4 regions of the Paenibacillus enshidis genome follow, and region 1 is predicted to be linked to each of the others. Evidence: riboswitches for the same ligand, from Rfam matches in the RefSeq annotation. Region 1 holds a riboswitch; each other region holds the start of a gene.
The links. Region 1 has a riboswitch for cobalamin ahead of ACE41H_RS09080 (ABC transporter substrate-binding protein). Riboswitches for the same ligand answer to the same signal wherever they lie in the genome.
Positions count from the first base shown of each region.

Region 2: it holds a riboswitch for cobalamin, as region 1 does, so the genes downstream of both, ACE41H_RS02870 (FecCD family ABC transporter permease) here and ACE41H_RS09080 (ABC transporter substrate-binding protein) in region 1, are expected to answer to the same signal.
Region 3: it holds a riboswitch for cobalamin, as region 1 does, so the genes downstream of both, nikB (nickel ABC transporter permease) here and ACE41H_RS09080 (ABC transporter substrate-binding protein) in region 1, are expected to answer to the same signal.
Region 4: it holds a riboswitch for cobalamin, as region 1 does, so the genes downstream of both, ACE41H_RS05620 ((2Fe-2S) ferredoxin domain-containing protein) here and ACE41H_RS09080 (ABC transporter substrate-binding protein) in region 1, are expected to answer to the same signal.

Region 1 is NZ_JBHHMI010000006.1:65,807-71,234, forward strand. Features, by position in the region: gene cobT (nicotinate-nucleotide--dimethylbenzimidazole phosphoribosyltransferase) at 1-147, opposite strand, end outside; gene ACE41H_RS09070 (ABC transporter ATP-binding protein) at 200-988, opposite strand; gene ACE41H_RS09075 (FecCD family ABC transporter permease) at 988-2,034, opposite strand; gene ACE41H_RS09080 (ABC transporter substrate-binding protein) at 2,031-2,999, opposite strand; cobalamin riboswitch at 3,185-3,404, opposite strand; gene ACE41H_RS09085 (histidine phosphatase family protein) at 3,572-4,216, opposite strand; gene cbiB (adenosylcobinamide-phosphate synthase CbiB) at 4,246-5,217, opposite strand; gene cobD (threonine-phosphate decarboxylase CobD) at 5,207-5,428, opposite strand, start outside.
Region 2 is NZ_JBHHMI010000002.1:64,897-70,324, reverse strand. Features, by position in the region: gene aguA (agmatine deiminase) at 1-122, shown strand, start outside; gene ACE41H_RS02880 (aldehyde dehydrogenase family protein) at 196-1,668, shown strand; gene gabT (4-aminobutyrate--2-oxoglutarate transaminase) at 1,683-3,026, shown strand; cobalamin riboswitch at 3,103-3,304, shown strand; gene ACE41H_RS02870 (FecCD family ABC transporter permease) at 3,524-4,606, shown strand; gene ACE41H_RS02865 (ABC transporter ATP-binding protein) at 4,603-5,424, shown strand; gene ACE41H_RS02860 (ABC transporter substrate-binding protein) at 5,417-5,428, shown strand, end outside.
Region 3 is NZ_JBHHMI010000041.1:11,124-16,551, forward strand. Features, by position in the region: gene ACE41H_RS23985 (ABC transporter permease) at 1-558, opposite strand, end outside; gene ACE41H_RS23990 (AraC family transcriptional regulator) at 893-1,795, opposite strand; gene brfA (ribosome rescue factor BrfA) at 1,863-2,078, opposite strand; cobalamin riboswitch at 2,279-2,471, shown strand; gene nikB (nickel ABC transporter permease) at 2,646-3,584, shown strand; gene nikC (nickel transporter permease) at 3,585-4,427, shown strand; gene ACE41H_RS24010 (ABC transporter substrate-binding protein) at 4,444-5,428, shown strand, end outside.
Region 4 is NZ_JBHHMI010000003.1:258,785-264,212, forward strand. Features, by position in the region: gene ACE41H_RS05605 (LutB/LldF family L-lactate oxidation iron-sulfur protein) at 1-1,495, shown strand, start outside; gene ACE41H_RS05610 (LutC/YkgG family protein) at 1,488-2,219, shown strand; gene ACE41H_RS05615 (hypothetical protein) at 3,034-3,456, shown strand; cobalamin riboswitch at 3,486-3,672, shown strand; gene ACE41H_RS05620 ((2Fe-2S) ferredoxin domain-containing protein) at 3,851-4,210, shown strand; gene ACE41H_RS05625 (MFS transporter) at 4,431-5,428, shown strand, end outside.

The DNA of each region.
Region 1 (5,428 bases):
GCCGGCTGTCCGAATAACCAGGCTTTCCAGCTTCCCGAGGCTGCCCGGCGGTTTTGTCAATTGGTCCAAATGCGCTGCGGCCAGCCGCTTGGCTTCCTCATCAGGCAAAGCTATGCTTTGGACAAGCCGCTTCAGAGCTTCATTCATCCTTCCACTTCCTAACCTTAATGTATTTAAGAACAGAGTCGTCTCTGGGTCCCTATTCCCTTCGTTTCAGCATGAGCTGCGGAACCGCGCTGTCGGGGTGGGGCATGACATGGCTGTCCACGCCGAACCAGCGACGGATATTGTCCTCTGTGAGCATTTCCGCAGCCGTTCCCGCTCCCTCGATACGGCCGTTTTTCAGCACCAGCAAAGAATCACAAAATTGAGCCGCCAGATTCAGATCATGCAGGACGGCAATGATGGTAATGCCCGCCTTCGCCCGCCATTCGGCCAGCATCTCCATGAACTGGAGCTGATAATGAAGATCGAGATAGGTCGTAGGTTCATCCAGCAGCAGAATCTGCGGGTCCTGGGCCATCACCTTGGCGAGCGCCACCCGCTGCCGCTGGCCTCCGCTCAGCTCGTCCAGTTTCCGTTCGGCCAAAGGCGCAAGCCCGAGCTGATCCAGCACGCGTTCAACGATATCCGCGTCGGCATCCTTCCCGGCCCAATCCAGATGAGGGTATCTGCCCATTTCCACGACATCCCTGACCGTATACCCGACCGGAGGCACTCCCTCCTGCTGCAGCACGGCCACGATACGCGAGAGCTCCTTACGTCTGTAGGCGGCCGCGTCCCGGCCTTGAATGTGAACGATTCCAGCATCAGGCTTGTCCACCCCGGACAGCAGCCGGATCAGGGTCGATTTGCCGCTCCCGTTCGGGCCGACGATCCCCCACCACTCTCCGGAGGCTGTGCCCCAGTTGATATCGGATAACGCCTGCACCCGGCCAAAGGTTTTATGCACCCCCGACACGCTGGCTGCCCTGAACTGTGTGCTCATCACGACAGTTCTCCTTTCCGCTGCTTCTTGTTGCGCTGCAGCAGGTAAGCGAAGAACGGAGCTCCCACAAATGCCGTAACGACCCCGAGCGGAATTTCTGTCGGTGCCAGCAGCGTGCGTGCGGCCGTATCCGCCCATACCATAAAGATAGCGCCTCCCAGCGCGGACAGCGGAATGATCAGCCGGTAGTCCGGTCCGGTCAGCAGGCGGATCATATGCGGCACAACGAGCCCCACAAAGCCGATCACCCCGCAGACGGATACCGACGCCGCCGTCAGAAAAGTCGCCGCAATCAGCACCCACAGCTTCGTCCTGTTCACATTTACGCCCATATACGCTGCCTGCCTTTCTCCCAAGGCCAACATGTTCAGTACACGGGCTTTACTGCACAGGAACACCAGCCCGAGCATGACGTAAGGAAGAATAATGCTCGGATATGCCCAGCCCTTCAGGCTGAGGCTTCCCATCGTCCAATACAGGATTTCATTGACGGTCTCCTTGGACATGGCCGTCAGCAAAGAGACGACCGCCCCCAGAAAGGACTGCATGACCACACCGGACAGGATCAGGCTTTGAGTGGGAATTTTTCTTTTTTCCCCTGCCAGCAGGATCACAAAATATAAAGTAAGAATTCCTGTAGTGAAGGCCACCATCGGCAGGGTCCAGAGGCCGAAAAACGAATACTGAAGTCCCCAGTAAATCAAAAATGCCGCTCCGACCGACGCGCCCGACGATACCCCAAGGGTAAAGGGATCGGCCAGCGGGTTGCGCAGTACGCCCTGGAAGGCCGCGCCTGCAAGCGCAAGCGCCGCACCAGTCAGCATGCCGAGCAGAACGCGCGGCAGGCGCACGTTAACAATAATTTGCTCGGCCGGAGCATCCCAGAACGGCGTAATATACATCCCGGCCCACGGCAGGTGGTGCATCAGAATGCCAGCGATCTGCTGGACAGGCAGCCGCACGGAGCCGATGCCCAGGCAGACCAGCACGGTCAGGATCAGCAGAACGAATCCGGCCAGGCCGTACGCAACAAGCTTGCGGTTCATTTAAAGATTTCCGGATAGATGGCCTTGGCCACTTCCTTGAGCCCTTCCGTCACACGTGGTCCCGGACGGCTGAGCAGGTTATCGTCCAGACCGAACACACGGTTATTGCGGATTGCGTTGATGTGGCTCCAGCCGCCACGCCCTTTGATGATCTGCTCCAGTGTCTTCCCATTCTCATCCACCACACTTTTGCTATACAGGATGACATCCGGGTTAGCCGCGATGACCTTTTCTTCGCTGATCTGGTTCCAGCCTTCCGTGTCGGAAGCGATGTTCACCCCGCCTGCCAGGCTAATCAGCTCGTCCATAAATTCTCCCTTGCCAACCGTCCAGCCTGGCGAAAATTCAACATACACCCGCAGTCTCTGGTCCTCGCCGATATTTTTAACTCCCTCCTGCACCTCAGCGATATCGGCCTTCATTTTATCAGTTACAGCCTTGGCCTCCTGCTGGCGGTCCATTACTTTGCCATACAGGGTGATATTGTTCATAACGTCCTCTACCGTCTTCGGATCGGTCTTGAAGATGGTAATGCCCAGGTCGCGCAGTTTGTTGACGGCCTCTTCGCTCATCGATATGCCTGTAAAAACTATGTCAGGCTGGGCAGCGATAATGGCCTCTTCATTCGGCTTTGTAATGCCGCCCATCTTCGGCTTGGATTTGGCCGCTTCCGGGTAATCATCATAATCCGATACACCGACGATTTCCTTGTCCAAACCAAGAGCGAACAGCGCCTCCGTCTCGGCCGGGGATACGGAAATCACCTTTTCCGGGGCCTTCTCAAAAGTAAACTCCTGTCCGGTCGCATCCTTAACGGTCAGCGGATAAACGGTAGCTCCCGCTTCTTCCGCCGGCGCTGTTTGCTGCGAAGAAGCTCCGCTGCCGCCTGCAGCCTCATTGCCTGCCCCTGTATTGCCACATGCAGCCAGCGCTGCAATCAGCATCAGCGCCAGCAGCACGGTCATCCAACTCTTTATTGATCTGGTCACAATGCTTACTCCCCTTTTCTTCTGTATAGTCCGGCTGTGCAAAAGAAAACCCGGCCCTCATGAGAGGACCGGGCTCTGCGTCAGCCGATATCCGCAGCAGGCAAGTGCCGTGCCGCGCGGATTCATTGCCGCGAACCCGCCATCCTTTCCGCGAAGGAGCGACGGTCTAAACGGACCAGGCAGGTCTCCTGACTTACGGGAATTGAATTGCTCAAGACCGGCGCCTTCCCGCCACGGTATTTCCTGCGGCAGTGGCGTATCGCCGTCCATACCCGTTTCACAGTGGCGGGACCGTGCCGGAATTGCACCGGCTTCCCTTTTAACAGAACGGCGGAATTCGCAGTCTTCTGCGCCGCTCTGACCTAGTCTGCTGTCAATTTCAATCAGGCCATACTTTTCAAAGTGATTATAGGTGAAAAAAGACGTCTGTACAACCCGAACAACCAGCAAGTCTGCCGTCAAAATCAAGGAAAACCCGCCGGGGCGGGCTTTACAAATTTGTGAACGAATGCAGGCCAGACCCGGGTTAGGCAGGCGCCAAGTCGGGGTTAGGTAGATATGATGCTACTCAGCCAGCTTCCTGTAATGTGCCCATCCTCATATCTTAGACGCAGCCCCGCCATGCCAGCGGGCGGCAGCTGAATGGACCAGAAGTCAAGACCAGGCACGGTCCGCGCGGCCAGTTGGCGGATCACGCCGCCATGGGTGACTGCAAGTACGGCAGGAATTACAGCTGTATCGCTTTCTTCCCCCTGCAAAACATCCTTCACCAGATCGTTCAAAAAGCCGTTAAGCCTGTCTTCAAAATGCTCCAGACTCTCGCCGCCGGGCGGAGTGACACAACGCGGATTGTCCAGCCAGGACCTGTACAGCTGCATATCTTTAAGCGATTCGTAGGTTTCGCCGTCCCATGCCCCGAAGTCCAGCTCACGCAGCCTCTCGTCCAGAGCAGCCTCAGCCGCAAGCTGGGGCGCGGCAAGCCTCAGCGTCTCTGTACAGCGGCGAAGGTCGCTGCTGTACACTTTGGCAAAACACATCCCGCGCAGCCGCTGCCCAAGCGCCCCCAATTCACCTTCCGCATCAGGAAGCAATCCCGGATCGGCATGTCCCACATAACGTCTTTCGCGATTCCACTGCGTTGTCCCGTGCCGGACAAGGATTAAATCCAACTCACAGAATGTACTGCTGCTCATTTTATATACCTCCCCCGGAATCAGGCTCTTCATTGCGGCGGCGTAACCATCCAGCCTATCTCCCCGGCTGCCACACAGAGCAGCACGAACAACGAGGAAGAAAGGAACATCAGCGCAGTTGTCCGCCTGATATCCTCCGCTTCCAGCGGTCGGAGCGGGTCTCCCATATAGGCTCTGAAGGAGCGTACCCCATGGTATACATTGTACCCGCCCAGTCTGACGCCAAGCGCGCCCGCGACCGCCGCTTCCGGAAATCCGCTGTTGGGGCTTGGATGGAGCCGCGCATCGCGCCGTATCGTCCGCCAGCTGCGAAGCGACTCCAGCCTCTTCAGCCACGCCGCGACGACAAGCAGCACTGCCGTAAGCCGGGCGGGAATGTAATTGGCCGCATCGTCAAGCCTTGCCGACGCCCAGCCCAAATGGAGGTACTTCTCATTTTTATAGCCGACCATAGAATCAAGTGTATTGACCGCACGGTAGGCCATAGCCAGGGGCGCACCGCCGATCAGCGCATAAAACAACGGTGAAATAATCGCGTCAACGATATTTTCGGCAATTGTTTCCACCGTACCACGCACAATTTCCGGCTCATCCAGCTCCTGCGTATCCCGTCCCACGATCATGCCGAGCGCCGCGCGGGCTGCAGGCAGATCACCGGAGCACAGCTCCCTGTACACCGCCATGCCCGCATCCTTCAGCCCTTTGGAGGCGATGGTCGTTGCAATGAGCAGCACCTCCGCGCCAATAGCCAACCAGGGATGGATTCTTCCAAGCAAAAATACGACAAGCCAGGTCAGCAGATACGCTGCCCCCACGATGGTCAGGGGAAGCAGCATACCCGCCCAGCGCAAGGCCTTCGTGCTGCGGGCGTAGCCGCGTATGATGCTCTCCACGAAGGTGATCAGCTTGCCCATGCCGATCACAGGATGGGGAATCCAGCGCGGATCACCGATCATCCGGTCCACGATGTATGCCGCCACAATGATCAGGCTACCTGTCACGCCGCTCCTCCTCCAGCACACGCCCCAGGGTGTCCAGCAGCAGCAGATTATCCTTCCGTTCTTTGACGGCGACCCGGAAATGGTTTTCCGACAGCCCTGGGTACATGGCACAGCTGCGGATGAGAATGCCGCGCCGTCCCAGCGCTTCCTGCAGTTCGACCGCCCTCCACATCCCCGGCGCGCGCACCAGCAAATAGTTGGCCTCGCCCGG
Region 2 (5,428 bases), on a different contig from region 1:
TTAAACAAATTAGCGCGTTGTTCCCGGACAGAAAGGTGGTCCAGGTGAACACGCACGAAATTGCGCTTGGCGGCGGCAACATTCACTGTATCACCCAGCAGCAGCCCACCGGCGATCGTTGACATAACCTTATTTGCAGTCCGTTACTCGTTATTTGCAGGCTTGACCGTTTCACATTTCTTGGGGGCAGGAGGAATGTTCATGTTACGGATGTATATCGGTGGACAATGGGTGGAAGCCGTATCAGGCGAAACGAGGAAAATTGTCAATCCGGCGAACGGGGAAACCATCGCACAGGCGGCGGAAGGCGGTGTCGTGGACGCGCGGAAGGCCATTGCCGAAGCGCGCAGCGCGTTTGATGAAGGCGGCTGGCCTGAGACGCCTGCCACGGAACGGGCGCGGCTGCTGTTCAGGCTGGCGGATTTGCTGGAGGCGGAGAAGGAGGAGTTCGCACGGCTGGAGACGCTGGACAGCGGGAAACCGCTGCGGGAAGCGGAGGGGGACGTGCACGACGCCATCGCCTGCTTCCGCTATTACGCCGGACTGGCAACGAAACCGCACGGGCAAACCTATGAAGTGGCCGACCCGATGCAGGCCATCGTCGTACGCGAGCCAATCGGCGTGTGCGGCCAGATTGTGCCGTGGAATTATCCGTTGCTGATGGCCGCCTGGAAGCTGGCGCCTGCGCTCGCGGCAGGTAATACGGTTGTGTTTAAGCCGTCGGAGCTTACGCCGGTAACTGCCGTCAAGCTGTTCGAGCTCATTGAGCGCACCGATTTCCCGGCCGGAGTGGCCAATCTTGTGCTCGGAGCAGGCCCTACGGTCGGTCATGAACTGGCGGCAAACGATGCGGTGGATAAAATCGCCTTTACCGGCGGCACGGCCACGGGACGCAGCATTATGCAGGCAGCCGCCGGCAATATGAAGAAAATATCGCTGGAGCTTGGCGGCAAATCACCGAATATCGTATTTGCTGATGCCGATTTCGAAACAGCGGTGGAGTACGCCATGTTCGCCATCTTCGCGGGCCAGGGGCAAATTTGCGCGGCTGGCTCGCGTCTGCTGCTGGAAGAAAGCATGTACGAGCGCTTCTTGGCCCGGCTGGTGGAGCGGACGAAGCGCATCGTCGTTGGCAGCGGCCTTGACGAAGGCACAGAGATGGGTCCGCTCGTATCGGAGGCGCATTTGCAAAAAGTGCTCAGCTATATTGAGCTGGGCAAAGAAGAAGGCGCAACGCTGGTGTGCGGCGGGGAAAGGCTGACGGAAGGCGAGTATGCCAGGGGCTATTTCCTGCAGCCGACCATTTTTACAGATACGAAGCCGGATATGCGCATTGTACGCGAGGAGATTTTCGGCCCGGTGCTCGTCGTGCAGACATTCAAGGATGAAGCGGAAGCGGTCCGCCTGGCGAACGACACAGTGTATGGGCTTGCCGGCGCGGTATTCACGAATAACGGAGCAAGGGCGCAGCGGGTCGTCCGGAAGCTACGGGCAGGCATCACCTGGATTAATACGTTTCATCCTACCTACAATGAAGCCCCCTGGGGCGGATACAAGCAGAGCGGCATCGGCAGAGAACTGGGAACCTTCGGCTACGAGGCCTATACGGAGGTTAAGCAAATCAATACCAATCTGCAGGTCGAGCCCCTTGGCTGGTACCGCAATTAAGGAGAGCGATGAGGTTGGGGAAAGAGCGCAAGTATGCCAGGATTGAAGGTCCGCTTCCCGGGCCGAAAACGGCTGAGCTGCTCCGTAGAAGGGAGGCGGCCGTAGCGGGCGGTGTCGGCAATAACTTTCCGCTGTTTGTGGAAAGCGCCAGCGGCGCGCTGCTCACGGATGTGGACGGCAACGTGTTTCTCGATTTCGCCGGCGCGATCGGCACGATGAATGCCGGCCATTGCCCGCCGGCGGTCGTGCAGGCCGTGCAGCGGCAGGCGGAGCGGTTTCTGCATACATGCTTTCATGTCGGCATGTATGAGCCGTATATAGAGCTGGCCGAGAAGCTTGCGGCGCTTGCGCCGGGCTCCTTTGCCAAAAAAGCGGTGCTGCTGAACAGCGGTGCCGAAGCGGTGGAAAATGCCGTGAAAATCGCCCGCAAGTATACCGGCAAGCCCGGCATCGTCTCCTTTACACGCGGCTTTCATGGGCGTACGCTGCTGGGCATGAGCTTGACCAGCAAGGTGCGGCCGTATAAATTCCAGATGGGCCCGTTCGCCCCGGCTACATATAAGGCCCCTTATCCTTACCCGTACTATCGTCCGGAGACCATGAGCGAGGAGCAGTATGCGCGCTTCTGTCTCGACCAGTTTGCGGATTTTCTGCTGACCGAGGCTGCGCCTGAGGAACTGGCGGCGGTCATTATGGAGCCGGTGCAGGGAGAAGGGGGCTTTATTGTACCGCCAAAGCTGTTCGTCCATGGTGTGTTTGAGCTGTGCAAGCAGCATGGCATTCTCTTCATTGCGGATGAAATCCAGACCGGTTTTGGCCGTACGGGTGTGATGTTTGCCAGCACGCATTTTGGCATTGAGCCGGATCTCATCACCGTATCCAAATCACTTGCCGCAGGTTTGCCGATCAGCGCCGTTGTCGGCAGAGCGGATATTATGGATGCGCCTAATCCGGGAGAGATCGGGGGAACTTACGGTGGCAGCCCGTTGGGATGCGTGGCTGCTCTTGCCGTCATTGACCAGATGGAACGGGAGAATCTTTGTGAACGGGCCGGGCAGATCGGACTGCGGATCAGAGAACATTTTGATAATCTGCAAAAGCAGTACCCTATCCTCGGTGATGTCCGTGGTCTCGGAGCGATGTGCGCTGTTGAATTTACGGATCCATCCAGTGGCAAGCCTGCCGCAGCATTTGCGGCAAAGCTGGTTCGTGCCTGTTATGACAGAGGTGTCATTTTGCTTACTGCCGGTATTCATGGGAACGTGATCCGTTTTCTGACTCCACTGGTCATTACCGACGAGCAACTGGAGGAAGGCCTTGACATTATAAGCGAATCGCTTGCGGACATGTATGCTTGAGCCTTTTAGCGTTGTTTAAAGAAATGGACAACTGTTTCTATACATGCTACCATTATATTGTTTTTCATATTATATTTTAGTATTTTAAAGAACAGGTGACGAGCTGTGCGTAAGCGCAGCCTCGTCTTAAAAGGGAAGCCGGTGCAAATCCGGCACGGTCCCGCCACTGTAAGCGAGGAGCCGGTCTGCAAGTTCGTGTCACTGTCGTTATTCGACGGGAAGGCCGCAGACGGTGAAGATCCGCAAGTCAGGAGACCTGCCTGCTTCTTGGATGTCACTAACCTACGCGGATAGGGGGTGGCCGGCACGGTTCACGAGCATGTCGTCGGGCTTTTTTTCAGCTGTTTTCATTTTCTGTTGTGATCATGGAAGCTCAGCCTGAATACTGCCCTGCGCTTTTCTTTGATCCAGTACGGGCACTCTCATCAACTTGAGGGTGCTTTTTTTGCTGTGTATTTTAAGAATCTCCTTAAGTTTAAAGGGAGGAAAGGAGCTAAATGAACAAAAAGCAGAATGGAGGGCCTCAAGCGAAACCTGTATGGTTTGTGGCTCATCTACTGGCATGGACGATTATCCTGATCGCTTCAATCACCATCTCTGTCATGCTTGGACCCGTGCGCATTCATCCCGAGCAGGTGTGGAACATTGCCTTTTCTCATCTTCCTCTCCTGGATGGCTGGATGGATGGATCGTGGACGAAAGCGCAGGAGCATATTGTGTGGAATATCCGCTTCCCCCGGGTTTTACTGGGGGCTGTCATTGGCGCCGGATTGGCTGTCACAGGAGCGGCGATTCAAGCTCTTACACGGAACTCGCTGGCTGATCCTTACATCCTGGGCGTTTCTTCGGGGGCGTCCACAGCGGCGGTGCTTGTGATTATTTTCGGAGCCTTCCGTTTTCTCGGGATATACGCGCTGCCTCTTTCCGCATTTGCAGGCTCGCTGCTTGCCATGGTGCTCGTGTTCATCCTGGCCAAGGTTGGTGGAGAGATTTCAACAACGAGATTGCTGCTGTCCGGTATTGTCACTTCCATGATGCTGTCAGCCGCCACTAACTTTATCGTCACATTGGCCCCCCATGCGGACGGCATCCGCTCCGCAATGTATTGGATGATGGGCAGTCTGACCGGCGCGAAATGGGAGCATCTGACCGTCCCGGCCCTTATCGTTGCTGTGGGAGCTGCAGTGCTATTGTCCCTGCACCGTTCGCTGAATTCCCTGCTTATGGGGGAGGAGGCGGCAGTGACGTTGGGAGTCAACATTGCCGCTTTTCGTATTTTACTCGTCGTTATTACAGCCCTGATAACAGGCACGATTGTCTCTGTAAGCGGTTCTATCGGCTTCGTCGGGCTGATGATTCCACACATCGCCAGGATAATGACCGGTTCCGATCATCGCCGGGTACTGCCGTTAAGCATGCTGCTTGGTGCGATATTCATGATCTGGGCGGATGTGGCCGCACGGCTCGTGCTGGCACCGGAGGAGCTGCCGATTGGCATCGTCACAGCCTTATGCGGAGGGCCGTTCTTCATCTGGCTGCTGCGCAGAAGTACATACTCATTTGGAGGGAACGGTAAATGAATGTGTCGGTTGAAGGAGTCTCCTACAGTGTGCAGGACAAACAACTGATTGATTCAATTCTGCTGCATGTGCGAAAGGGTGAGCTTGTCGGGCTGATCGGGCCAAACGGCAGCGGAAAATCCACTCTTCTGAAAAATATTTACCGTGTCCTGCAGCCTGATTCCGGCCGGATATCGATTGACGGACAGAACCTGCATTCCATATCGCATCGAGAGACAGCCCGGCAGATCGCTGTAGTGAGCCAGGAAGCACCGGTCGCCTTCGATTTCTCCGTCAAAGACATGGTCTTGATGGGACGTAATCCTCATAAAAAGTGGTATCAGCCGGATAGTGGGGAGGATCTGAGGTTGGTGGAGCAGGCGCTGGAACGTGTCGGCTTGCTGCAGGATGTGGGGCGCAGCTTCTCAACCCTGTCCGGTGGAGAAAAGCAGCGTGTTCTTATCGCGCGGGCGCTTGCACAGCAGGCCAGATTTCTTATTCTGGACGAGCCTACCAATCATCTGGATATCAAGCATCAGCTGCAAATTATGGATCTGGTAAAAGGGCTCAAAATCACTTCATTGGCGGCGCTGCATGATCTGAACATCGCGGCCTGCTACTGTGACCGCTTGGTTGTCATGAAGGATGGCAAAGTAATTGTGGCAGGGACACCGGAGGAAATCCTCAAGCCCGAGCTGCTGTTTACCATTTTTGAAGTGGCGACTGAGGTGGTCAGGCATCCGATTACAGGCAAACCATCAATAACATTTCTGCCAGAGATGAGCGGAATGGAAAATATCAGTCCAAATGATTGGACAAGCGGAGGAAGCCATGATTAAGTTT
Region 3 (5,428 bases), on a different contig from region 1:
CCCATCCATCGCTGCGGCTTCATACAGCTGCGGATTAACACCCGCAATGGCCGCCAGATAGACGATGGAGGCGAAGCCGATCTCCTTCCAGACTCCGGTGGTCACCAGGATGGTCCAGAAGTATTCGGGCAACGACAGGAAATTGATGGGTGCTTCGATCAGGTTCAATTTCATCAGCGCAATGTTGAGGCTGCCGTTATCTGTAGACAGCAAGGATACGACAAAGCCGGAAACGATGACCCAGGACAGAAAATGAGGAAGATAGCTGATCGTCTGAATCGTCCTTTTGAATACCCGGCTGCGAATCTCGTTCAGCATCAACGCGAGAATAATGGGCGCAGGGAAGCCGACCAGCAGCTTCAGCAGGCTGATGACAACGGTGTTCCTTATGATCTTCCAAAACTCGGGTGCATGGAAGAACATTTCGAAATGCTTGAAGCCTACCCACGGACTTGCCAGAAAGCCTTTGAACATGTTGTAATCCTGAAAGGCCATTAGCACCCCGTACATCGGGACGTAGCTGAACACGATAATGAAAAGCAGCGCAGGCACAACCATCAGCTGAATTTCCCACTGCCGGGCAAATCTGACCAACCGTCCCGGCTTTCGATAGGCTTCGCTGTTCGGGTTGGCCGCCAATTGCCGCTCCGTACGAACGCCACTCTGCAGAAACGCCCCCCCCTTTTAACAGGAACTCTGCGGTTTCTGTTTGTTAGAACCGCGTCAGGCAACCTGTCTTTTCTTCTTATTTTACAGGGCGAAAACAATACATTTCTTCTGTTAAACGTCTGTAAAGTTACGTTATCTTACTGGTTTTTTAATTATATTGGCCCGATGAGGGGGAACTCTATCTTCCAGTGTCAACTGTGAGTGATATTTTATTAGAAAATGGCTATTTTTGAAGCGTGGGGGTATGATGCTGACGCATTCTGGCATGTTTCGGGGATTGGCCGATGTGCTTTTTGAACAAATGATTGAAATTGGACAGGCTGCGAAAGCCGCATTCCATGGCGACATCCATGATCTTCATCTGCGTCTGCTCCAGCAGCATCAGCGCATGCTCCAATCGGAGCTGAATCAGGTATTCCAGGGGGGAAGTGCCGACAGCCCGGCGGAAAATATCGCTGAACCTGGACGGACTGAGGTAAACAATGGCAGCAAGCTCCTCCAGGGTCCAGGGGTGGGAAAGCTTTTCTTCCATGGCGTGGATGACTTGACGCATTTTTTCAAGCTGAAGTGAGCTGACGTTGGCACTGCTGCACTGTCTGGCGTCTTCCAGACGGAAATAACGGTTCACACAGGAAAGAAAGCGCAGCAAGTGGGAATACACCAGGGAAATATACGATGGACGGGCTTGCTCATGCTCCTGCTGCATCTCCAGCAAAAGCGTACGCAGCTCCCCGATATGCGGCGAAGTGCGGTCAAGCAGGTTGGTGAAATGGCTGCCCATATCCTTGTATGGGGACAGAATCTCCGGATCATAACGCAGGCTGCTGACAAACCAGGACATATCGAACTCAATGACCATGATGACAAGATCCTTCACTTCATACGCGCAGTGCAGATCATTGGAGTTGATCAGCAGAATGTCTCCCTGCCGGAATTCAAATCTTTTGCCATTAATGATGTAGTACCCGGAGCCGGACTTAATATAATTGATCTCCAGCACATCATGCCAGTGCAGCTTCTGGTAAGGGGAGCTGACGCCGATGGTGTCTGCAATGTAAATCGGGTATTTTTTGTCCAGGTTCACTTTCTCTCTGGGAATGATCTCTCCGGTGCGGGCTAATGTCATGACGGCTCACTCCTGTACGGTAAGGATTATACATAGGATACCATCTTTCCGCCCTGCTGTAGCAGAGTTACGCCAAAATTTCCTCAAAACGAAAAAAAGCGCCATCGTCTCCGATCCGCTTTTTATGCTTTAATTTATGCAGTTTTTCCAGCCTGGTGGTGGTGGTTCGTACATGCTGCGACAGAGCGCCGTACTGATCGTTCGTTTTCCGGTTGTCCGCAAAGCTGCGTTTTCCCGCACGCTCTGCCTGGGATATGGCTTTTTGGGTTTTGGTACGAGCCATGATGATTCACTCCTTAGAAGGTATAAGCTTACACATATACTATACGCAGTCATAGAGATTCATGCAACGTAAAAAGCCCGATGGAACAGCGCAGTCTTGAACTTGGCCAGCTGCAAAGTAAAAGAAGCAGAAAAGCTTTGCCCATTTCAAGCACGCCCGTTATACTGAAATGAGGCTGCTTTACACTTGTAAAACATATCAACTGCATACATGGAACTGGGTGCTCCATCTACAAGGATGGCTGCTTAAAAGGGAAGTCCGGTGCAATACCGGCGCGGTCCCGCCACTGTAACAGAGGAGTCGCAGCAAGTGCCACCGGGTCATAACCCGGGAAGGCCGCTGCAAGGATGATGATTCTGGAGCCAGGAGACCTGCCCGTTCAACAACACAGCAATGCCTACGGAAGATAGGAAGGTGTTACAGGAGTCCGATTTTCATTGAAAATCTGTCTATTTGGAGCGACTTTTTTCCGTTTCGGTGCGGGAAAAGCCGCTTTTTTGCTTGTGTATTTTCAAAATGCTGCTATGCAACAGTATTTACTACCCTCAGGAGAGGACGGCGAATGGCGTGAGCCGATATATTGTCCATAGATTGCTTCAACTGGCCGCCGTGCTGCTGGGCATTTCGTTCCTGACCTTCCTGCTCACCTACCTGTCGCCGGGTGATCCTGCACGATTGATGCTGATGTCTACCGGAGTTACTCCCTCAGAGGAACTGGTTGCACAGGTGCGGACGGAGCTGGGGCTGGACGAGCCTTTCCTTGTTCGGTATGGCTCATGGGTCCTGCATGCGCTGACCGGTGATTTTGGCATGTCCTATAAATACGGATATCCGGTGACAGAGATCCTGCTGTCCAGAATGCCTGCTACGCTGGAGCTTGCCGGTGCCGCTCTGCTGCTGGTGGTGCTGATCTCCTTTCCACTGGGGATGACAGCTGCTATGCAACCGAATCGTGCAAAGGATTATTTCATCCGTGTGTTTTCCTTTGCAGGGCTGTCTATGCCAAGCTTCTGGCTGGGGCTGTTACTAATGCTGATTTTCGCAGTTAAGCTGCAGCTGCTGCCGGTCATGGGACGTTCAGGAGTCCGCAGCCTGATCCTCCCGGCCTGCACGCTGGCTGTGCCGTTGATTGCGCAGTATAGCAGGCAGATTCGCACGGTGCTGCTGGAGGAAATGTCCCAGGATTATGTGATCGGGGCCAAGGCGCGCGGTGTACGGGAGGGCACGATCATGCTGCGGTATGTTCTGCCAAATGCGCTGCTGCCGTTAATGACTTTGCTCGGGATGTCTGCAGGCGCTTTACTTGGCGGCGCAGCGATCATAGAGAGTGTGTTCGGCTGGCCGGGTGTGGGCCAATTGGCGCTGGAGGCGATCATCGCACGCGACTATCCGCTGATTCAGGGCTATGTCATCTGGATGGCCGTCATCTATGTATCTATTAATTTGGTCGTGGATGTATGGACACATATCCGGGACCCACGGCTCAGACTTGGAGAGGACGTATAAATGAGAATGCTGATACAGCAACTGGCACAGTTATGGATACAGCAGCGGCTATTCTCCATCTGGTTAGGACTGGCCGGACTATGGCTGGTGCTGGCCATATTTGCACCTTTACTGGCTCCCCATGATCCCTTTGCAACGGACTTCACGAAGGTGCTGCAGCCTCCGGACAGGCAGTACCCCTTGGGAACGGATCAACTGGGACGCTGTGTGCTGTCACGGGTGCTGTACGGGGCAAAGACCTCGCTGCTCATGACCTTCATTTTGGTTGCGGTTGTGGCTGCGATTGGCGTGACGATTGGTGTTCTGGCAGGTTATGCGGGCAAATGGGTGGATAGCGTGCTTATGCGGCTCGCGGACACACTGATGGCGTTTCCGGGTATTATTTTTGCCATTGCGGTTGCGGGCATGCTTGGTCCCGGCCTGATTCATACCGTAGTGGCACTCTCTGTCGTGTGGTGGGCCAAATATGCCCGCATGGTGCGCAGTCTGGTCATTCAGCATAAGCAGAAGGAATACATCACTGCCGCTGCGCTCGGCGGGGCACGGCCTGTCCGTATTCTGGCGCGCTATATTCTGCCCAATGTGCTGCCACCGCTAATCGTCATGGCGATGATGGATATCGGCGGCATGTTATTGTCCATCTCTGGCTTGTCCTTTCTCGGACTTGGCGCACAGCCGCCGGAGCCGGAGTGGGGAGCACTGTTGAACGAAGGACGAAGATATATGCAGACCGCACCCTGGCTGCTGATTTATCCGGGTCTTGCTATTTTTGGCACGGTCATGATCTTTAATCTGCTGGGGGACAGCCTGCGTGACGTGCTTGATCCCAGACATAAGCGCTAGCATGAGGAGAGATATAATGAAGAGGCGGGACAAAGCTTTTTACACGAATCGATTTGGAAGTATGTCTGTATGGGTGTTGATGGTGCTGCTGCTGTCTGCATGTGGAGGGGGAACGGCGGGCAATTCCGGCTCTGGCGGTGCAGAGAGTACACAAGCTGCCGGAGCTGCGGGGTCTGCGGCAACAGGAAATGAAGCAACTGCAGGCACGCACCTGAATGTGGCATTGTTCTGGCTGGGGACAAATCTTGATCCGGCAGAGGAATGGAACGGCTGGACGCTGACGCGCGCGGCCATCGGTGAGACGCTCATCCAGTTCGATGAGAAGATGCAGATGGTTCCCAAGCTCGCAGATCGCTGGGAGCGTCAGGATGATAAGACCTGGCTATTCCATATCCGTGAAGGGGTGACCTTCCATAACGGAAAGCCGGTGACAGCGGAGGCGGTGCAGAAATCGCTCGAACGCTCTCTTTCTCTGAACCCGCGCGGCAAGTCCACGCTCCCGATCGCTTCGATGAGTTCCGAAGGCCAGAACCTGACGATCCGCACCAGCGAACCTTACGCATCCTTGCCAGGCAACATTGCTGAGCCTTTGTTTGTCATCGTGGATACCACTGCGGATACGTCTGCTTTTGCCCAAAAGCCGATTGCCACTGGCCCATATATGGTTACTTCCTATACACCGGAGCAGAAGATTGAGACGAAGCGATATGAAGGCTATTGGGGCGGTGCAGCCGAGGTGCAGAGCATTACGTTCAAATACATAGCCGACGATAATACCAGAGCGATGGCCCTGCAATCCGGGGAGATTGATGTAGCCAGCAATGTAGGCCGCAGCCAACTGCCTCTGTTCCAGGACAGCTCCCGTTACAGGATTGATGAGATTCCGGGTCTGCGTACCCAATTTGTCTGGTTCAACTACAAGAATCCGGCATTGAGCGATATCACAGTCCGCAAAGCAATCTCCTACGGCATTGACCGGGAAATGTATGCGGGTACCCTTG
Region 4 (5,428 bases), on a different contig from region 1:
GGCCGTTGACGTGAAGGATCGGGCCAGTCAGGCGCTGAAGGATGAATTTCTGCGCAATGCGGTGAAATTCACGACCGAACGGCTGCGTAACGGTAAAAAGATGGCTTCCGAGGAGCATGGCAACTGGGAGGAGTGGCGGGAACGGGGACGACAGATCCGGCTGCATACGATCGCCCATCTTGACTATTATCTGAACCTGTTTGTGGAAAATGCCCGCGCAAACGGGGTGCATATTCATTTTGCCGATACGGCGGCCGATGCGGTGAAGATATCCTTGGACATTGCGGCATATAACGAGGCCCGCAGCGCAGTCAAATCGAAATCGATGGTGTCGGAGGAGCTGCATCTGAACGAAGCCTTTGAACAGGCAGGCATCGAAACGATCGAGACGGATCTAGGAGAGTATATCATTCAGCTTGCGGGCGAAGCGCCCTCTCATATCGTCATTCCGGCCATTCATAAGAACAGATATCAGATCGCTGAGCTGTTGTCGAAGGAAGCAGGCGAGCAGCTGGAGGCAGACACGACCGTGCTGGCGGGATTTGTGCGCAGAAAGCTGCGGGAAAAATTTCTCGCGGCAGATATCGGCATGACCGGCTGCAACTTTGCGATTGCGGAGACGGGATCGATGGTGCTGTTTGAAAATGAAGGCAATGCGCGCATGGTGTCCACTGTGCCCCGGATACAAATCACCCTCATGGGCATGGAGCGCATCATCCCCTCCTGGGCCGATCTGGAAGTGATGGCGACGCTGCTGCCGCGTTCGGCAACAGGCCAGAAGCTGACGATGTACATGTCGGGCATTACAGGCCCGCGCCGGACCGGTGATGCGGATGGTCCGGAGGAGATGCATATCATCATTGTGGATAACGGACGCTCCAACCAGCTTGGCGATCCGGAATTCCAGGAGCTGCTGAACTGCATCCGCTGCGGAGCCTGCCTCAATGCCTGTCCGGTGTACCGTCATATCGGCGGCCATGCCTATGGCGGAACCTACAGCGGGCCGATCGGTGCCGTGCTGACTCCGGCGCTGAACGGCAATGTGGCCGAATGGAACGACATTGCCAGCGCATCCAGCCTGTGCGGCGCCTGTTATGAAGCCTGTCCCGTAAAAATCCCCTTGCACGATATGCTTGTCTATCTGCGGCGGCGCAAGGTTGAGAGCGGACACGGCAACAGGCTGGAAACGATCGGTATGAAGGGTTTTGCGGCCGTAGCAGCCAACTCGAAGCGGTTCAGCGCAGCGGTGCGAATGGGTCAATTTGGGCAAAAGCCCTTCGTCCGGGACGGCGGGGGGATTACCCTGAAGCTAGGTCCGTTAAAAGGCTGGAACAACTACAGGGTTGCACCGTCCCTTGCGAAGAGAAGCTTCCGTCAGCGGTGGGAGGAGTTGGACCGCGAGGTACAAAGCTCGCTTCCGCAGCCGGACCCGGCGCTGCAAAACCGGCTGGAGGCTGTTTTACGGCAGCGGGAAAGGGGTGAGCGGCATGAATAGCAAGCATCAGGCTTGGCTGGACCGGATGGAGGGCGAATCACGCGCAAGGCAGGAGCAGTTTATGAACGGTATTGCCGCCAGACTGAAGCGGCCGCGCCTGACGGAACCACCGCCCCATCCGCTGCGGGGTGCGCCGGAGTTCTGGCAGGCGTTCGAGTGGAGCGAGCAGGAGCGGATCGACCGCTTTGCCGCCAATTTCAGCAGTGTGGGCGGACATGTAGCCAGACTGGGGACGATGAAGGAGGCAGCCGCCTTTATTGCCGATAAAGCAGCCGAAATGGGTGCAAGAGCCATTCTCAGGCAGGACCAGCCGGAGCTGGCGGCGCTTGAGCTGGAATCGGCCATTCCCGGCGCGGACATCTCTGTCTGGAACGTGGATTCTGCGGATTCCTGGAAAGCCAAAGCGGCCGCCGCGGACTTCGGTGTTGTTATGGCGGATTATGCTGTGGCTTATACCGGTTCGGTGACTGTGCTTTCTGCGCCGCACAAAGGCCGCTCCGTAAGCCTTCTTCCCACTGTGCTCATCATTCTTGTTCCGGTAGAGCGGCTGAAGACTAGGCTAGGGGAGATCCTCATGGAATTCGACCGGGCGGGGCATGAGAAGCTTCCGGCAGGCATTCACTTTATCTCAGGCCCGAGCCGGTCATCGGACATCGAGAATGACCTGACAATCGGTGTTCATGGACCGGGGATTGTCTATGCTTTGATCATTGGGGGCTCGTGATCAATATAGCCGTAAATATAAGAAAAACGTCTAGCGATGTACTTTCACAGAAGACAGACCGCGTTTAGCGGAAGGTTTTATTGCGATATTAGGAAGCTTATTCCGAGAAGTTTAAGCCTTAAGCGGAACCCACTCTCGCTTAAGGCTTTTTGCAGTTTCGATTATTTCCCAGGAAAAGCAGCAGAGCTTCTTGGTTCCCGCCTGAAGTCTGGCCGTTTTGGTTTGGGCAGAGGGCCGAAGAAGATATACTTTCATATTTCTTCTGGCTCATCCATGAACCAAGAAATGTAGGAGCATTTCTGACAAACCAATATGGTTGCATTGCGGTTTGCCCAGTCAAATCCTAAGAATGTAGCTCCTCTTGAATTTAGTTGTCGATAGTCTTTCTCGAAGGTATTGTTCCTGCAACACGGACAAAGAATCTTAGTGTTATTAATGTGAAATTCCATAAGAGTCATCCTTTCAGTTTTATGAATTTACGTACTAACCGGCCCTGAGACAGTGGTGTTAGGGGAAGTATCTTAGATAACAGAAAATGCAAGAGACCTCCACGGCGATCCGTTTTAATCTCACCAGATTATACTACGGATCAGAGGGGGCGAAATGGGGGAACGACGAAAAAACACTTTACAGTTGTCCAAAATATAACGGTTTTGGAATGTGGACAGAGAAGTGTAGTTGCAGGCGAAGGACAAAGACGAGTTAATTAAATTAAGACTTTTTATAGTAACATAAATTCTAACTCACGACAGGATGTCGTATCCTCCGCTGAATTGTGATAAATTGGAATTAAAAGGGTGTGGGTCGAGGTATTATGAAAAAGTATATCAAGTATGTTTGGATGACAGTGCTGGTATGTTTTTTAGCAAGTGGCTATTTTTATACGACGCATATTAATACGGTCATATTGTTTCGTACGGGTATAGATAGTATGGGGAGTCGTTATACACTTCCCGATGAAGACGATCAATCAATAACGATCCAATATAAAACATCTGTTTTGAATAGTGGAAAAGTTCCCGTTTATATAAAAGAGGTGCGGCCGGTTATCCGTGAAGAAGTTAAAGCGAATTTTCTTTCCGGTAATCAAATGTTTGAAGTGAGAAAATGGATTAAACCAGGACAAAGCATGGATTTTAAGGGCAATTTGGTCTTTAGTGCCCAGAAGGTCAACGGGAAAGATATTACCGAGGTTCAGAGTTTTGTCGATTTCAAAACCATATTAGGGCCTATTTAAATGCTCGTCTTTCAGTCCTGGGTCCGTTATAATGGAAGAATCTCGCAGGTGCCCTGGCTAAGGCCGGGGTTAAAAGGGAATAGGGTGAAAATCCCTAGCGGTCGCGCCGCTGTGACTGGGGAGCCTCCTTCCATACATGTCACTCAGCATGCTGGGGAAGACGGAAGGCAGGCACCGATCCGGGAGCCAGAAGACCTGCCTGCAGATTCGCATCAGCCCTTCGCGGTTAAGGAACGGTGTACATAATATGGAGATCGGGACCCATGCGTGGTCTGCGGTCTGTTCTCTTATGTACTCTTGCTCTCAGCCTTTTGCGGTCTGAGGGCTTTTTGGGTCAACATGAAGCCGGACGGGGAGGCTTATGCGAGATCACAGTGCATGGGAGAGGATATGGATGGAGCAAGTGGCAACAAAACGAAGAGTGCTCGGCCAGGTTATGATCTGCAACGGCTGCTGCTGCGGTCGTACAGAGAAGGGAAAACCAGGCATCCCGCTCGACAGGCTGAAGAGCAGATGGAAGGAAGAGAAGCTGCTCAAGAGCATCCAGCTGACAGTCACCGGCTGTCTTGGACCTTGTGATATTGCTAACGTCGTATCGATTCAGACGCCGGACGGTCCGGTATGGTTCGGCGGCATTAAAGAGGAAGACCTTTATGACGAATTGCTGGAATGGGCCATCACCTCGCGGGATCAGAACAAGCTGCTGGAGCTGCCGGCCAATCTTCTGCCTTATCGGTTTGAGCGTTTTCAGTAAAATAACAAAATAACAGTCACAATAAGCTCACCGTTTCAGGTGGGCTTGTTGTTCGTTGGAAATAAAGGCTGGGTTTAGAAAGGACTGTTGAAGGTGATGAGAATGCCGTTTCCTTAAATTTATATAAATACTCCTTAATATTATATTTCATAAGGAAAGCTGTTCATTTAAAATTTCCTTATGTCCATACATAAGCAAACGAATAAGGAGAAAGCCAAAAGTGAAGAAACGTACAGGGAAATTCAACAAAGTTTATGCCATGCAGCTTGCTACAATCTTTATAGGGTTTGTCATATTCGGTTTTTCAGAAAATATAAAAGGACCCGCTATTCCACGGATTCAGTATGACTTTTTGCTAAACGAATCACAGTTGGGCACCTTATTGTCCCTTAATGCGCTTGGCTATTTAATCGCTTGCTCCTTTACTGCTTACCTGACAAAAATATGGGGAATAAAGCGGGTAACCGTTATATCTTTTGCAGCGATGGCGGTCTCGGGTATATTCATTTTCTTTTCTCAGTATTATGTTACGTTTTCTGCATCATATTTCCTGATGTACATTGGAAACGGGATGCTGGAGATTGGGTTAGCTATTTTAGGCGCCCGTATATTTGTGAGAAACACCGGCACAATGATGAACTTAGCCCACGGCTTTTATGGCCTTAGCTCGACAGTTGCACCTCTCATTGCGACAGGTCTGATGGAGGTTAAGATTAACGGTTCTGTACTTGACTGGCGCGGCATGTACCTCATCATGCTTTTATTATCCATCATACCGATTATATTTGCATTATGTAGTACTTTTCCAGGGGATGAGATTAAACATGAGGATCGCGTCCCTCTGAAAACATTGATGCAAGACCCGGTTTTATGGCTGATGGTTGTTATTTTATCATTTGGCGTAGTTTCCGAATTGGCTGTAGGAGGCTGGCTCGTTAACTTCCTTGAAAAAGCATACGGTTGGGATACAGTTTCAGCTTCGGGAATGTTATCTGCTTTTTTCTTATGTTTTTCGCTTGCACGGCTATTGCTCGGACCGTTAACAGACAAAATTGGTTTTACTTTGTCACTGATTGTATTTGCGGGACTATCTTCCCTTTGTACTTTCATAGCCATTTTGGGGGGAGAAAGCCTGGCCTTTTTCTTCGCTGCCGCCGGTATAGGTATTGCGATGATTTATCCCACCGTTATGGCTTTTATTGCTAGAAGATATCCAAA